2 regions of the Dactylosporangium sp. NPDC000244 genome follow, and region 2 is predicted to be linked to the other one. Evidence: predicted binding sites of a transcription regulator. Region 2 holds the regulator's gene; the other holds the start of a gene.

Region 1 (8,140 bases), on a different contig from region 2:
ACCGCTCGCCCCAAGCGCACGCTCGCCCCCACGTGCCGCTCGCCCCCCACGGACAGCTCACCCGCTCGGACGGCTCGATCCGCGTGGCCCGCTCGCCGCTGGCCACTCGCCACGGCACCGTTTCGCAAGCCCGCAGCACCATGGCGCTCACTTGGACCGCTCGACGCGTCCGGCTTCGACCTGCTCAACAGGCCGGCGAGGACCGCAAGCACCACGCACGCCGCCCGCCGCACGAAACGACGCCACGACCACCTCAATAGGAACGCCATCGCCATCTCAGTCGCCGCGCACCGCACCCACCGCCGGCGCCACACACGCCACCAGCGCGCATGACCGACGCCCGGCAGCGAAACGGCCAGGCGCCCCCAAAAGCCCTAAACCAGATTTATCGCCCCACAGGCGAAAAATCCGATAAGTCGCGGCGCGAAGCGCCCGACTTATCGCGCTAACACCAAGCGAAAACGCCAACGAGCCCCGGGCCGAAACCCAGGGCTCGTCGAACGTGCAGTGCGGAACCGGTCAGAAGCCCGGCCCGTGCGAGTGCCCGTGACCGTGCCCGTGGCCGTGACCACCGGCGGCCGGCTCAGCCGCCTCCGGCTTCTCCACGATCAGGCTCTCGGTGGTGAGCAGCAGACCCGCGATCGACGCGGCGTTGGCCACCGCGCTGTGGGTCACCTTCACCGGGTCGACGATGCCGGACTTGACCAGGTCGACGTACTCGCCCGTGGCCGCGTCGAGGCCGTGGCCGAAGTCGAGCGCCTGGACCTTGCCGACCACGACGTAGCCGTCGAAGCCCGCGTTCTGGGCGATCCACCGCAGCGGCTCCACGAGGGCCTTGCGAACGATCGCCACGCCGACCTTCTCGTCGCCGGTCAGGCCGAGGTCGCCGTCGAGGACCGAGGCGACCTGGGCGAGGGCCGCGCCGCCGCCCGGGACGATGCCCTCCTGCACCGCGGCCTTGGTCGCCGAGATGGCGTCCTCGATGCGGTGCTTGCGCTCCTTCATCTCGATCTCGGTCGCGGCGCCGGCCTTGACGACCGCGACGCCGCCGGAGAGCTTGGCGATGCGCTCGTTCAGCTTCTCCTTGTCCCAGTCACTGTCGGAGGCCTCGACCTCCTTGCGGAGCTGGTCGACGCGCCCGCTGACCTCGGACTGCTCGCCGCCGCCGTCCACGATCGTGGTCAGGTCCTTGGTGACCACGACGCGGCGGGCCGTGCCGAGCTGCTCGAGACCGGTGTTCTCGAGCTTGTAGCCCAGCTCGGGCGCGACGAGCTCGGCGCCGGTCAGGATCGAGATGTCCTGCAGCATGGCCTTGCGGCGCTCGCCGAAGCCGGGGGCCTTGACCGCGACGACCTTGAAGGTCTTGCGGATGGCGTTCACCACGAGGGTCGACAGGGCCTGGCCCTCGACGTCCTCGGCGATGATCAGCAGCGGCTTGCTGTTCTGGACGATCTTCTCCAGCAGCGGCAGGAGCTCCTCGATGGCGGAGATCTTCTGCGTGGTGATGAGGACGTAGGCGTCCTCGAGGACCGCCTCCTGCGCCTCGCCGTCGGTGACGAAGTGCGGGGAGACGAAGCCCTTGTCGAACTGCATGCCCTCGGTGACGTCGAGCTCGGTGGTCAGCATCGAGCCCTCCTCCACCGTGATGACGCCGTCGCGGCCGACGCGCTCCATGGCCGAGGCGATCAGGTCGCCGATGGTGGCGTCCTGGGCGGAGATGGTGGCGACCTGCGCGATCTCGGTGTGGCTGTCGACCGCGGTGGCCTTGTCCTTGAGGGCCTTGACGATCGCGGCCGCGGCCTGGTCGATGCCGCGCTTCACGCCGGCCGGGTTGGCGCCGGCGGCCACGTTGCGCAGACCCTCGCGGACGAGCGCCTGGGCCAGGACGGTCGCGGTGGTGGTGCCGTCACCCGCGACGTCGTTGGTCTTGGTGGCGACCTCTTTGACCAGCTGCGCGCCGAGGTTCTCGTAGGGGTTGGCGAGCTCGATCTCCTTGGCGATCGTCACGCCGTCGTTGGTGATGGTCGGGGCGCCGAACTTCTTGTCCAGGACGACGTTGCGCCCGCGGGGGCCGAGCGTGACCTTGACCGTGTCGGCCAGGTGGTTGACGCCGTGCTCCAGAAGGTGGCGCGCCTCGTCGGAGAAGCTCAGGATCTTCGCCATGCGTGTGGATTCCCTTCAAAGCGACACCGCCCCGGCTGCCTCGCGCCTGTTCGCACGGGTCCGGGGCGGTGGCCACTGCTTCTAGTGAAAAACGGTCACTTCTCGATGACGGCGAGGACGTCGCGGGCCGAGAGCACGAGGTACTCCGAGCCGGCGTACTTGACCTCGGTGCCGCCGTACTTCGAGTAGATGACGGTGTCGCCGACCTTGACGTCGATCGGCACCCGGTTGCCCTTGTCGTCGATGCGACCCGGGCCCACCGCGATGACGGTGCCCTCCTGGGGCTTCTCCTTCGCGGTGTCCGGAATGACGATGCCCGAGGCGGTGGTCGTCTCAGCCTCGTTGGCCTGGACCAGGATGCGGTCCTCGAGCGGCTTGATCGCAACCTGCGTCGCGGTAGTCACGGGCATACCCTCCTGGGGTATCGAGCTTGCTAATCGAGTGCCCGGTGAAGCCGTCGTCGCGGGTGCCGGCCCCGGCCGGGTATGTCTGGCACCCTCGGCAGGAGAGTGCTAACTCGGAGGTTATGCCGGTGGCTAGCACTCCGTCAACTAGAGTGCCAGACACGCCACGAAATCACCCCGGACTTGAAGGATCACGTGCGCCCCGAGGATGTGCAGCCCCTGTTCACGGCGGCCGGGCGGGACGCGCTGGCGGCCGCGTCCGAGCTGCCCGACGGCGATCCGCTGGCCGCGGCCTCGGCCCTGCGCGCGCAAGGTCTGCCGCCCGAGCTCGCCGCGGCGGCGCTGACCCAGGTCGCGCTGCGGCGGAAGGCGGCGGCGAAGTTCGGTACCGATGCCGCCGTCATGTTCTTCACCCGGGCCGGGCTGGAGCAGGCGACCCGCGCCGCGGTCGCGCGGAGAAGGGCCGAACGGCTGGCCGCGGCCGGCGCGACCCGGGTGGCCGACCTGGGCTGCGGGATCGGCGCGGACACCATCGCGTTCGCCCGGGCCGGGATGCGCGTGCTGGCCGTGGACGCCGACCCCGCCACGGCCGCCGTCGCCCGGGCCAACGTCCAGGCCCTCGGGCTCGCCGACCAGGTGCTCGTCGAGGCGCGCGACGCGACCGAGACCCCGCTGGTCGCGGTCGACGCGGTGTTCTGCGACCCGGCCCGGCGCACGTCGGGCGGGCGGCGGGTGTTCGACCCGCGGGCATATTCGCCGCCGTGGGACTTCGTCACCGCGCTCCCGGGCCGGGTCCCGCACACGGTGCTCAAGCTCGCGCCGGGGATCGATCACGCGCTGCTGCCGGAGGGCGCGGAGGGCGAGTGGGTGTCGGTCGACGGGGACGTGGTCGAGGCGGCCGCCTGGTGCGGGCCCCTGGCCGAGGTCCCGCGGCGGGCGACACTCATCCGAGACGGGCAAGTTGCGCACATCACGGGCACCGGGGACCGGAAAGCCCCGGTCGGACCCATCGGCTCGTACCTCTATGACCCCGACGGCGCCGTGGTGCGCTCGCACCTGATCGCCGAGCTGGCCGAGACGCTGGACGGCACGCTGCTGGACGCGTCCATAGCCTACATAACCACTAAATCACCCATCGCCACAGTATTCGCCAAATGCTATGAAATAACCGAAGCCCTGCCGATCGCGCTCAAGAAGCTGCGCGCGGCGCTGCGAGACAGGAACATCGGCGCCCTGCAGATCCTCAAGCGCGGCTCGGCTCACGACGTGGAGGACCTGCGCCGGCAGCTCAGACTCCAGGGGACCGAAAGCGCCGTCCTGGCGCTCACCCGCATCAACCACCAGCCTGCGGCCATACTCCTCAGACCAGCGGATGCCCCAGGCGCCGCTGCAGGTCGCTGAGCGTGTCGTCGGCCAGCGCCTCGGGCGAGCGCAGGCCGAGCTGGCCGAGCAGGTGCCGCCCGGTGTCGCGGCACATCTCGTAGGTGAGGCGGTCGTTGAGCCAGCGCAGCCACTCCACGATGTCGTTGACGTAGAAGGCCACGCTCTGCTCGGAGTTGCGCTGCCGGCGCTCCTCGGCCACCACCAGCAGGGCCGCGGCCAGGCGCCGCCGCGCGAAGTCGTGCCCGGCCAGGGCGTCGGCGAACGCGTCGGCCCGGTGCCGGGGCGCGGTCGGGGACACGGTCAGCTTCGGGAACGGCGGCTCCCCCGCGGTCCACACCTGCGCGCTGCGGGGCACGAACTCGGGGTCCAGCACGACCTCGACCCGCGAGGCGTGGCCGGGGTCGTCGACCGCGATGAGCACGCGCGGGCTGTGGCTGGTGACCTTGGTGACGTACCGCGAGAGCCCCCCGCCCTCCTCCACGCAGAACTTGGCGTCCGGCAGCTTCAGCGGCCCGTCGAAGACCAGCTTGCCGACCCGGGGACCGGCTCCCTGCCACAGCCGCACCCGCACCAGACCGACCTGCGGGCGCGCGGCGATGCGGACATGGTGCTCGGTCGCGGTCACCGCGCCGTCGCCGTCGAACACCGACAGGTCGACGCCGCTCGTCGCGCCCAGGAACAGGTGGCCGTGGCCGAGGTACAACTGGACCGAGCCGATCTGCATGTCGCTATTGTGGGCCAGTGGCGAGCAAGGGCACCCCGGCGACCGCACTGCTGACGCGCTCGAAGATCGCGTTCACCCCGCACACCTACGAGGTCGACCCGCGCGCCTCCTCCTACGGCGAGGCGGCCGCCGCGGCCCTCGGCGTCGACCCGGCGCGGCTGTTCAAGACGCTGGTGACGACCGTCGACGGGCAGTTGACCGTCGGCGTGGTGCCGGTGTCGGCCTCGCTGGACCTCAAGGCGCTCGCGGCCGCGGTCGGTGGCAAGCGCGCCGCGATGGCCGAGCCCGCCGCGGCCGAGCGCGCGACCGGCTACGTCACCGGCGGGATCTCCCCGGTCGGGCAGCGCTCGCGGCTGCCGATCGTCATCGACGCCTCGGCCGAGGGGTTCCCCACGATGTACGTCTCCGGCGGCCGCCGCGGCCTGCAGATCGAGCTCGCCCCGGCCGACCTCGTCCAGGTCACCGGCGCGACCCTGGCGCCGATCGCGTCGCACTGACAGCATGTCCGTCGTGCGGGCATCGGACGAGGACCGGCAGCGCGTGATCGGCGTGCTGCAGCGGCACACCGAAGAGGGCCGCCTGTCGCTGGACGAGTTCTCCGACCGGGTCGGGACCGTGTACGCGGCGAAGACCCTCGACGATCTGCGCGCCGCGATCGTGGACCTGCCCGCGCTCGCCCCGAAGCCCGCTCCCGAGACTCACGACCGCCAACTCCTGGTGATCTTCGCCCTGGCCATCGCCGTGGTGGCGGTCTTCGCGGTCGTGTACGCGCTGCTCAAGTAGCGCGGGAGCCGTGCCACGACCGCCACAGCGCGGCGTAGGCGCCCCCGGCCGCGACCAGCTCGTCGTGGCTGCCCAGCTCGGTGATCCGGCCGTCCTCGACCACCGCGACCCGGTCGGCGTCGTGCGCGGAGAAGAGCCGGTGCGCGATCGCGATCACGGTCCGGCCCTCCAGCGCCCCGGCCAGCGACCGCTCCAGGTGCCGGGCGGCGCGCGGGTCGATGAGCGACGTCGCCTCGTCGAGGACCAGCGTGTGCGGGTCGGCGAGGACGAGCCGGGCGAGCGCGAGCTGCTGCGCCTGGGCCGGCGACAGCGACAGCGACGCGGTGTCGAGGCCCTGCGGCAGCGCGAGCGCCCAGTCCAGCGCGTCGACGGTGGCCAGGGCCGCGCACAGCTCGGCGTCGGTCGCGCCCGCGCGGGCCAGGGTCAGGTTGTCGCGCAGGCTGCCCATGAACACGTGGTGCTCCTGGGTCACGAGCGCGACGTGGCCGCGCAGCTCGTCGAGGGGCAGATTTTGCAGCGGTACCGCGCCGAGCTCGATCACCCCCGACCGCGGCGCGTGAATCCCGGCGAGCAGCCGGCCCAGCGTGGACTTGCCGGCGCCGCTGGGGCCGACCATGGCGAGCCGCTCGCCGGGCCGCACCGCGAGGTCGATGCCGTGCAGGACGTCGCGACCGTCCACGTAGGAGTAGCGGACGTCCTTGGCCGTCAGCACCTCGTCGACCGGCTGGGGGCCGCCGGCGGGGATCGGCGGCTCGGCCGCGGCGCGCACGCCGATGAGGCGCGCGAAGGAGGCGAGGCCGAGCTGCAGCTGGTCGATGTAGCTGAGGATGCGGTCGAGCGGGTCGATGATCGACACGAAGTACAGCACCGCGGCGGTGACCTGGCCGACGCTCGCCCAGCCCTCGAGCACGAACCAGCCGCCGGCGACCAGGGTGGCGGCGGCGGGCAGCGCGTAGCCGAACTCGGAGAGCGGGAACCACACCGTGCGCAGGCGCAGGGTGTACATCGCCGCGGCGTACGTGCCCTCGAGCTGTTCGCGGGTCCGCTCGAGGCGGCGCTGCTGCCAACCGAGGGTCTCGACGGTCCGGGCGCCCTCGACGGTCTCGGCCAGGCCGTCGGCCATGCGGGCCAGGGCCGCGGACTCGCGCAGGTAGCCGGCGTTGGCGCGGCGGAAGTACCAGCGCGACGGGAGGTACAGCAGCGGCAGGGCCAGCAGCCCGGGCAGCAGCAGGATCGGCCCGACCACCGCGACGGCGACCAGGGTCAGCAGCATCTGCAGGCCGCCAACGACGATCGTGGGCAGCGCCGACTGCACCGAGTCGGAGGTCTGCGAAACGTCCCGGGAGGCGCGGCTGAGCAGGTCGCCGGTGCCGGCCCGCTCCACGGTGGACAGTGGCACCGCGAGCACCCCGTCGACGAACTCCTCGCGCAGCCGGGCCAGGACGCGCTCGGCGAGCTGGGCGGCGGCGACGCGGGCGTAGCGCACGAGCACCGCCTGCGCGACGACGAACCCGGCGATGGCGAGCGCGATGCGATCGACGGTCCACGCGGTCGTCCCGGCCGTGACCCGCTCGACGAGCGCGCCGAGCAGCGGGGGCGCGGCGAGGCCGGCGGCGGCCCCGACGACGTGCAGCGCGAGGACCCCGGCGAGCCGCCAGGGGTAGTCGGTGAACAGCGTGCGCAGGTAGGCGCGCACCTCCCCGCCGGATGCGATCGGCAGCACCGTCAGTCCTCCCCACGCGTGACGGTCATGGCGTACTGCGGGCAGCTGTCGAGCAGCTCCCGATGCGCCCCGGTCGCGGCGACGCGCCCGTCGGCGCCCACGAACGCGACGGTGTCGGCCCGGTCGAGCAGCAGCGGGCTGGTCGTGCACACCACGGTCGTGCGCCCGGCCCGCGCGGCGGGCAGCCGCTCGGCGATGCGCGCCTCGGTGTGCGCGTCGACGGCGCTCGTGGGCTCGACGAGCACGAGCACCGGCGGGTCGGCCGCGAGCGCCCGGGCCAGCCGCAGCCGCTGCTGCTGCCCGCCGGAGAAGTCGCGACCGCGCTCGGCGATCTCGGCGTCGAGCCCGCCGGGCAGCGCCTCGACGACGTCCAAGGCCGCGGCGTCGGCGAGTGTGGCCCCGTCGCCGACCTCGTCGCGCAGCGGGCCGCGGAACAGCGTCGCGTCGTTGTCGCTGAGCAGCACGTGGCGCCGGACGTCCGCGATCGCCATGTCCCGCAGCGGTACGCCGTGCAGGCGCGCCCGCGACGCCGGATCCAGCAGCGCGAGCCGCTCCGCGATCGCGATCGCGTCCTCGGGCCGCACGGCCGCGACCGCCGTGAGCCGGTGCCGGGGCACGCGCAGGCCCGAGTCGGGGTCGTCCAGGTCGCCGTCTTCAGCCGGTACCGAATCCGGACGCTCCTGAAAGTCGGGCTCGAGCCGGAGCACGGCGACCACGCGGCCCGCGGCGACCAGGCCGCGGGTCAGCTTCTCGGCGAACTCGGTCAGGGTGCGCAGCGGCCCGATCAGGAACGCCGCGTAGGCGTAGAAGGCGACCAGTTCCCCCGGGCTGATCCGGCCCGCCACCGCGAACCGCGCGCCCAGCCACGTCACCAGGGCGATGAAGCAGCCCGGGAGCAGGATCTGGGCGGCCTCCAGCGTCGACTCGACCCTGGCCACGCGCACGCCGGCGAAGCGGACG
Region 2 (8,140 bases):
CGTGGCGAGCACCTCGCCGGCCAGCCCCGGGTCGGCCCCGGCCAGCGCGGAGACGTCGCCGTGGTGGGCCTTCGGGATCACCAGCACGTGGACCGGCGCCTTGGGATCGATGTCGCGGAACGCCAGCGTCGTGGCGGTCTCGTGCACCACCGTCGCCGGAATCTCGCCCGCGACGATGCGGCAGAACAGGCAGTCACTCGTCACCAGTGCATCCTAGGGGCCGCCGGCCGCGCACAAGGCTGCTCAGCGCGCCGCCGCCACCCGGCGCGGCGCACGCACACGGCCGCTCAGCACGCCGCCGCCACCCGGCGCGGCGCACGCACACGGCCGCTCAGCACGCCGCCGCCACCCGGCGCGGCGCACGGCACCAGCAGTGGGGGCCTAGGCTGCGCGCATGGCTGCTCAACGGGTCCTCGTCACCGGCGCGGCGCGCGGCATCGGCGCCGCGATCGCGCACGCCTTCGCGTCCACCGGCGCGCGTGTCGCCGTGCACCGGCGCGCCCCCGCCCCGCTCGACCTCCCCGGCGACGGCCACGCCGTGGTGACGGGCGATCTCGCGGATCCGGATGCCGTACGGGCGATGGTCGACGCCGCCGCCGAAGCCCTCGGCGGCCTGGACGTGGTGGTCAACAACGCCGCCGTGTACCTCGAGCACAAGATCACCGAGACCTCGTACGAGCAGTGGCAGACGGCCTGGCGCGACACCCTGGCCGTCGACCTCCTGGCCCCCGCGAACGTGTGCTGGTGCGCGGCCCGGCACCTGCCCCCGGGCGGGCGGATCGTCAACGTCAGCTCGCGGGGAGCCTACCGCGGGGAGCCGGACCATCCCGCGTACGGCGCGGCGAAGGCCGCCCTCAACTCGATGACCCAGAGCCTCGCGAGGGCGCTCGCGCCGCGGGGCATCGCCGTGTCGGCGGTCGCCCCGGGGTTCGTGGCCACCGACCTGGTCGCGGACCTGCTGGCCTCGCCGGAGGGCGACGCGATCCGCTCCCAGAGCCCCTTCGGACGCGTCGCGACACCGGAGGAGGTCGCGGCGGCGGTGCTGTACCTGGCGTCGCCGCAGGCCGAGTGGTCCTCGGGCGCCGTGCTGGACCTGAACGGCGCGAGCTACTTCCGCTGACCGGCCCGCCCGCGGAGGGCGTGCGTCGCCGCCGACCTCACCAGCGCCGTCGCCGGCGACCTCACCAGCGCCCGAGCCGCACCGACAACGCGGCCACCGCAGCCGCCCCGGCGGTCGAGGTCCGCAGCACCTCCCGGCCGAGCCGGACCGCGGTCCCGCCGATCGCGTCCAGCTCCTCCGGCGCCACCCCGCCCTCCGGCCCGACGACCAGCGTGATCGACCCGGACGCGGGCAGCGGCACCGACGACAGGGGCAGCGCGGCCTCCTCATGCAGCACCAGCACGGTGCCGGACAGCGCCAGGTGCCGCGTCGTGCACGCCGGCGCGACCTCGGGAATCCACGAGCGGCGGGCCTGCTTGGCCGCCTCGCGCACGGTCGAGCGCCACCGTTCGAGGGGCCGCTCGTCCTTCCAGCGCGCGATGCTGCGCGCCGCCTGCCACGGCACGATGCGGTCGACGCCGACCTCGGTCAGGAGTTGTACGGCGAGCTCGGCCCGCTCCCCCTTCGCGATGCCCTGCACCACGGTGAGGGCCGGGTCGGGCGCGGGCTCGAAGGTGGGCTCGTCCAGCTCCAGCGTCAGGGCACCCTTGCGCGCCGCGGTGACCACGGCCCGGGCCACGCCGCCGCGCCCGTCGGCGAGCAGCAGCGCCTCGCCCGGCGTGATCCGCTGCACATCGGCCGCGTGATGCCCCTCGGGGCCGTCAAGTACGAAAGACGACCCCTCAGGCAGCGCTGGAACCAGAAAAAGCGGCAGGCTCACGCCGCCTCCGCTCCGCTCCGGCGACGCAAGCCGAACCTGCACCCCCGGTGAGCGGCCCCTCCGCTCCGCTCCGGACCGCTCACGCCGCCTCCGCTCCGCTCCGGCGACGCGAGCCAAACCCTGCACCCCCGGTGAGCGGCCCCTCCGCTCCGCTCCGGACCGCTCACGCGTGCCCGTTGAACGCGTCGCGCATCCGCGAGAAGAAGCCGCCCTGCTTCGACAGCTCGGCGACCTCCTCGCCCCGGCTTCGGGCGAACTCGCGCAGCAGGCGCTCCTGCTCCGGCTCGAGGCGCGTCGGCGTGCGCACGTCCAGGTGGACGTAGAGATCGCCGCGGCCCGCGCCGCGCAGGTGGGGCACGCCCTTGCCGCGGATGCGCAGCGTGGAGGTCGGCTGGGTGCCGGCCTTCACGTCGACCGTCTCCTCGCCGTCGAGAGTCTTGATGGTCAGCCGGGTGCCGAGCGCCGCCGCGGTCATCGGCACGGTGACGCGGCAGTGCAGGTCGTCGTCCTTGCGCGAGTACACGTCGTGCGGGCGCTCGTGGATCTCGACGTAGAGGTCGCCGGGCGGGCCGCCGCCGGGGCCGACCTCACCCTGCTGGGCGAGCCGGATGCGCATGCCGTCCTCGACGCCCGACGGGATCTTGACGGTGAGCGAGCGGCGGGTGCGGACCCGGCCGTCGCCGCCGCAGGTCGCGCACGGGTGCGGGATCACGGTGCCGAAGCCCTGGCAGGCCGAGCAGGGGCGGGCCGAGACGACCTGGCCGAGGAACGTGCGCTGGACCGACTGGACCTCGCCGCGGCCCTGGCAGATCTCGCAGGTCTGCGGGTGGGTGCCCGCCGCGGTGCCGGCGCCCTGGCAGGTGCCGCAGACGATCGCGGTGTCGACCTGGATCGGCGCCTCGACGCCGAACGCGGTCTCGTGCAGGTCGAGGTCGAGCCGCAGGATCGCGTCGGCGCCCGGACGCACGCGCGGGCGGGGCCCGCGGGCGGACTGGGTGCCGAAGAAAGCGTCCATGATGTCCTGGAAGCCCACGAACGCCCCGCCGGCCGGGCCGCCCCCGCCACCGCTGGGCGCGAGCGGGTCGCCGCCGAGATCGACCATCTCCCGCTTGCGCGGGTCGGACAGGACCTCGTAGGCCGCGTTGATCTCCTTGAACTTCTCCTGCGCCGCCGGGTCGGGATTGACGTCCGGGTGGAACTCGCGGGCCAACCGCCGGTAGGCCCGCTTGATCTCATCGGCTGTGGAGTCCCGCTTGACACCGAGAATCCCGTAATAGTCCTTCGCCACTGAGTCCTATGCCCCTGAGATAGATGTCAACTCTGTGCCAGCAGGTCGCCGACGTAGCGTGCCACGGCCCGCACGGTCGCGATGTTTGCGGGGTAGTCCATGCGGGTCGGCCCGAGCACGCCCATCCCCCCGACCACCATGGTGCCCGGTCCGTAGCCGGTGGCCACGATCGACGCGGTCCGCAGGTCCTCGATCTCGTTCTCGTCGCCGATGCGCACCCGGGTCATGCTGGGCTCGACCTCGCCGAAGAGCTTGAGCAGGATGACCTCCTCCTCGAGCGCCTCGAGGATCGGGCGCAGCGAGCCCTGGAAGTCCAGCAGGCCGCCGCGGGCCAGGTTGGCGGTGCCGGCGAGCGCGATGCGCTCCTCGGACCGCTCGACCAGCGTCTCCAGCAGGACGGTGGACAGCGTCGTCATCGGCGGCCGCAGGCTCGGCGCGGTCTCCTCGACGAGGGCCACCACGAGCGGAGGCGTGTCCGCCAGCCGCTTGCCGACCAGCTTCTCGTTGATCATGCGGCGCAGCTCGGTGACGTCGTCGGCCAGGATCGGCCCCGGGAGGTCGACCAGGCGCTGCTCGACGCGGCCGGTCTCGGCGATCATCACCACCATGAGCCGCGTCGTGGAGATCGGCACCAGCTCGAAGTGCCGCACGCTCGCTCGCGACAGGCTGGGATACTGCACCACGGCCACCTGCCGGGTGAGCTGCGCGAGCAGCCGCACGGTGCGGTGGACCACGTCGTCGAGGTCGACCGCCCCGATCAGGAACCGCTCGATGGCCCGGCGCTCGGCCTGGCTCAGCGGCTTGACCCGGGAGAGCTTGTCGACGAAGAGGCGATAGCCGGCGTCGGTGGGCACCCGGCCCGCACTGGTGTGCGGCTGTCGGATATATCCCTCCTCCTCCAGCACCGCCATGTCGTTGCGGACGGTCGCCGGGGAGACCCGCAGGTTGTGCCGTTCGACGAGCGACTTGCTCCCGACCGGTTCCTGGGTGGCGACGTAGTCCTCGACGATGGCACGAAGCACTTCGAGCTTCCGCTCGTCAAGGCCCATGGCACCTCCTCGAGGACTGGCACTCCCAACTCGTGAGTGCCAGTCTACGTCAGTCGCGCGGGGGCACGCGATGATCGTTTGGCGCACGATAGACGCTGCGGCCGTTGTACTGGGTAAAACTTGTCCAAAAGAAGTCATGTCGTGTCGCTGGCGCCACTTGATCGGTGCACCTACCGTGGCCCCCATGAGTGAACCACCTCGCCCCGGGGAATACGGCATGCCGTCGGACCCCAACTCCGGGTACCCGCCCCAGCCGCCCGTGTCGGGTGGTGGGTACGCTCCGCCGCCGTCGAGCGGCGGCGGGGCCTATGGCACCCCGCCCACGTCGGGCGCCGGGTACGACCAGTCCGGCTACCAGCAGCCGGGTTACCAGCAGCCCGGCTATCAGCAGCAGCAGCCCGGCGGCTACCAGCAGCCGGGTGGGTACCAGCAGCCCGGTTACCAGCAGCCCGGCGCCTACGGGCAGCCCGGCGCGCCGGCCGGCTACGCCAACAGCGACGAGAAGACGTGGGCGCTCATCGCCCACTTCGGCGGAATCGTCGTCGGCTTCATCGCCCCGCTCGTCGCGCTCCTGGCGAAGGGCAACGAGTCGCCGACCGTCAAGGCCCACGCGAACGAGGCCCTGAACTTCCAGATCACGTGGGGCATCGCCATGATCGTGGCGGTCATCGTCTCGATCTGCTCGTTCGGGATCCTGTTCTTCCTGCCGTTCCTGGTGTGGATCGTCATCATCGTCTTCGCCATCCTCGGTGGCATGAAGGCGAACAACGGGGAGCTGTACCGCTACCCGATGACGTTCCGCTTCCTCAAGTAGGACCCAGTTTTCCAGAAGGGGCGGCCCATCGGGCCGCCCCTTCTTACGTCAGCGCCCGGGCCACGCCATCGGCCAGCAGACGGCCACGCAGCGTGAGCACCGCGCGGCCCGCCGCGAACGCGTCCGGGTCCAGCTGCCCGTCGGCGAGGCAGTCGCGCGCGCCCGCGAGCCCGGCGGCGTCGAGCACCTCCAGCGGCAGGCCGTCCGCGAGCCGGATGCGCAGCAGCACGTCCTCCAGGTGCCGCTCGTCCGGCGTCAGTACCTCCCGGGCCTGCCCCGGCGACGCGGAGTCCGCGAGCCGCGCGGCATAGGTGTGCGGGTGCTTCACGTTCCACCAGCGCACCCCGCCGACGTGGCTGTGCGCGCCCGGCCCGAGCCCCCACCAGTCCCCGCCGCGCCAGTACAGCTCGTTGTGCCGGCACGGCGAGTCCTTCGACCAGTTCGAGACCTCGTACCACGTAAAGCCCGCGGCGTGCAGGGCCTCGTCGGCGGCGAGGTAGCGGTCGGCGGCCACGTCGTCGTCGGGGTAGGGCAGCTCGCCGCGGCGCATCCGGGCGGCCATGCGCGTGCCGTCCTCGACGATGAGCGCGTACGCGCTGACGTGGTCGACCCCGGCGTCGACCACGGTCGCGAGGGACCCCGCGAAGTCCTCGGGCCGCTCCCCCGGCGTGCCGTAGATCAGGTCCAGGTTGACCCGCTCGAATCCGGCCGCGCGGGCCTCGGCGGCGGCCGCGGCGGGCCGGCCGGGCGTGTGCCGGCGGTCCAGGACGGCCAGCACGTGCGGCGCGGCCGACTGCATGCCGAGGGAGATGCGGTTGAAGCCGGCCGCCCGCAGCTGCCGCAGCCCGGCGAGGTCGACGGACTCGGGGTTGGCCTCGGTGGTCACCTCGGCGTCGGCGGCCAGGCCCCAGGCGCGGTCGATGCCCTCCAGGATGCGGCCGAGCTCGGCCGGGGGCAGCAGCGTCGGGGTGCCGCCGCCGAAGAAGACGGTGTCGACCCGGGGCGGGCGCACGACCTTGGCGGCGAGGGCCAGCTCGTCGAGCACCTGCTCGGCGTAGCCGGCGCTGAGCACGCCCTCGCTCGCGGTGTAGGTGTTGAAGTCGCAGTACCCGCACCGCGTGGCGCAGAAGGGCACGTGGACGTACACCCCGAAACCCTCGCGACCGGCCGCGTCCGCGACCCCGTCGGGCAGCGAACCGTCGCGGGGAATCGGCTCGCCTTCTGGCAGTGATCCGGGCATCCCACTAGTGTGCCCGCATGTCTCTGGTGCTCTCGGAAACCGCACGGGGCGTGGCGACGCTCACCCTGGACAGCCCGCCCAACCGCAACGCGCTGTCCACGGCCCTGATCGAGGAACTGCTCGCGGCGCTGGCCGCGGCCGACGCCGACCCGTCGGTCCGCGCGATCGTGCTGACCCACACCGGCCCGGTCTTCTGCTCCGGCGCGGACCTGAAGGAGACGGCGGCCGCGTTCGGCTCGGGCAAACCGCCGGTGAGCAGGCTCGGCGACGTGCTCGCCGCGATCTGGGAGGGCCGCAAGCCGGTCGTGGCGCGGGTCGCGGGGCCGGCCCGGGCCGGCGGCCTGGGGCTGATCGCCGCCGCCGACATCGCGGTGTGCGCGAGCACCGCCACGTTCGCGTTCTCCGAGGTGCGCATCGGGGTGGTCCCCGCGGTGATCTCGGCCACAGTGCTCCCGCGGCTGGACCGGCGGGCCGCGGCCGAGCTGTTCCTCACCGGCGCCACGTTCGACGGGGCCCGGGCCGAGCGCATCGGGCTGGTGACCGCGGCGGTGGACCCCGACGGGCTCGACGCCGCGGTAGACGCCTACGTGCGCGACCTGGTCCGGGGCGCCCCCGGGGCCCTCGCCGGCACCAAGGAGCTGCTACGGACGCCGAAATCCGACAGCTTCCGCGACGAGATCCGGGCGATGACCGAGCTGTCCGTCGCCTACTTCGGCTCGCCCGAGGGCGTCGAAGGAATCGCCGCATTCCGCGAGAAAAGGGACCCGAACTGGGTACCCGACGGCGCCGCCTGACCGGGTCGGCTGGTATCTGCCACGTACGCTGTTCGACCTGACGACTGGGAGGTGGACATGCGTGCGCGACGACTGGTGACGATCGCGGCCCTGGCGGCCGTGGCCGTGGCGCTGTGCGCGTACGTCGTCATCAACCGCATCAGCGCGAACATCCCGCTGACCGTCGCCACCGGCCGCGCCTGCGTGGTGAGCGCCGGCAACGCGGCCGTCGGGGCGACGGGGGACGCTTCCGAGGTCGAGCTCGACGCCGAGCAGCTGGCCAACGCGGCCACCATCACCGCGGTCGGGCTGACCCGCAAGATCCCGCACCGCGGCCTGGTCGTCGCGCTGGCCACCGCCTGGCAGGAGTCGAAGCTGGAGAACCTGACCGGCGGCGACCGGGACTCGATCGGGCTGTTCCAGCAGCGGCCGAGCCAGGGCTGGGGCAAGCCCGAGCAGATCGCCGACCCGCGCTACGCGGCCGGGCAGTTCTTCACCGCGCTGCTCAAGGTCAAGGGCTGGGAGCAGATGCGGGTCACGGACGCGGCCCAGCAGGTGCAGCGCAGCGCGCACCCCGAGGCCTACGAGAAGTGGGCCGACGAGTCCGAGACGATGGTCAACGCCCTCAGCGGCGAGGTGCCGGGCGCGGTCGCGTGCACGGTCACCGAGGAGTCCAGCCGCGGCCCGGAGGCGGCCCGCTCCCTGAGCGCCGACCTGAAGCTGGACTGGGGCAGCGTCAAGACCGCGGACGTGAACAACCTCGTCGGGGTGGCCCTGAAGGTCGGCGAGAAGAAGACCGGCTGGCAGTACGCGCACTGGCTGGTCGCCCACGCCCAGGAGCGCGGGGTGAAGCGCGTCGTCTACGGCGACATGCAGTGGACGGCCACGAGCGGAGCGTGGGCGCACGTGACGGAGCGTGGCGGCATCGACGCCGGTCCCGGTGGGGAGCGGGTCGTCGCCGAGGTCTACTGAAGACCTTGACGTTGCTCGCGAGCAGCGGGTTGTCGCCCTTTCGGACATTGTCAGGTGGCCAACTCCCGAGTCGGCCCCATATACACCTCGCGTTACCATCGGGTCGTTCGAGACCACGCGAGCG

The links. Region 2 encodes HrcA, which represses chaperone genes, less so after heat shock. Its sites were predicted from a motif close to GGTTNGCACNCTCNNNNNGAGNGTGCNAACC; they were not measured.
Region 1: groES (co-chaperone GroES) is a predicted target of HrcA. The motif match lies at 2,651-2,681, and genes of this name have one in related genera.

What each region holds. Positions count from the first base shown of each region.
Region 1 is NZ_JBEPEH010000008.1:41,505-49,644, reverse strand. It holds gene groL (chaperonin GroEL) at 520-2,163, opposite strand; gene groES (co-chaperone GroES) at 2,259-2,567, opposite strand; gene ABT369_RS12875 (class I SAM-dependent methyltransferase) at 2,763-3,968, shown strand; gene ABT369_RS12870 (hypothetical protein) at 3,928-4,674, opposite strand; gene ybaK (Cys-tRNA(Pro) deacylase) at 4,692-5,171, shown strand; gene ABT369_RS12860 (DUF1707 SHOCT-like domain-containing protein) at 5,185-5,457, shown strand; gene ABT369_RS12855 (ABC transporter ATP-binding protein) at 5,450-7,180, opposite strand; gene ABT369_RS12850 (ABC transporter transmembrane domain-containing protein) at 7,183-8,140, opposite strand, start outside.
Region 2 is NZ_JBEPEH010000035.1:79,305-87,444, forward strand. It holds gene ABT369_RS40855 (histidine triad nucleotide-binding protein) at 1-207, opposite strand, end outside; gene ABT369_RS40860 (SDR family NAD(P)-dependent oxidoreductase) at 395-1,120, shown strand; gene ABT369_RS40865 (16S rRNA (uracil(1498)-N(3))-methyltransferase) at 1,182-1,880, opposite strand; gene dnaJ (molecular chaperone DnaJ) at 2,044-3,168, opposite strand; gene hrcA (heat-inducible transcriptional repressor HrcA) at 3,195-4,217, opposite strand; gene ABT369_RS40880 (DUF4870 domain-containing protein) at 4,402-5,031, shown strand; gene hemW (radical SAM family heme chaperone HemW) at 5,075-6,271, opposite strand; gene ABT369_RS40890 (enoyl-CoA hydratase-related protein) at 6,289-7,065, shown strand; gene ABT369_RS40895 (VldE C-terminal domain-containing protein) at 7,123-8,016, shown strand.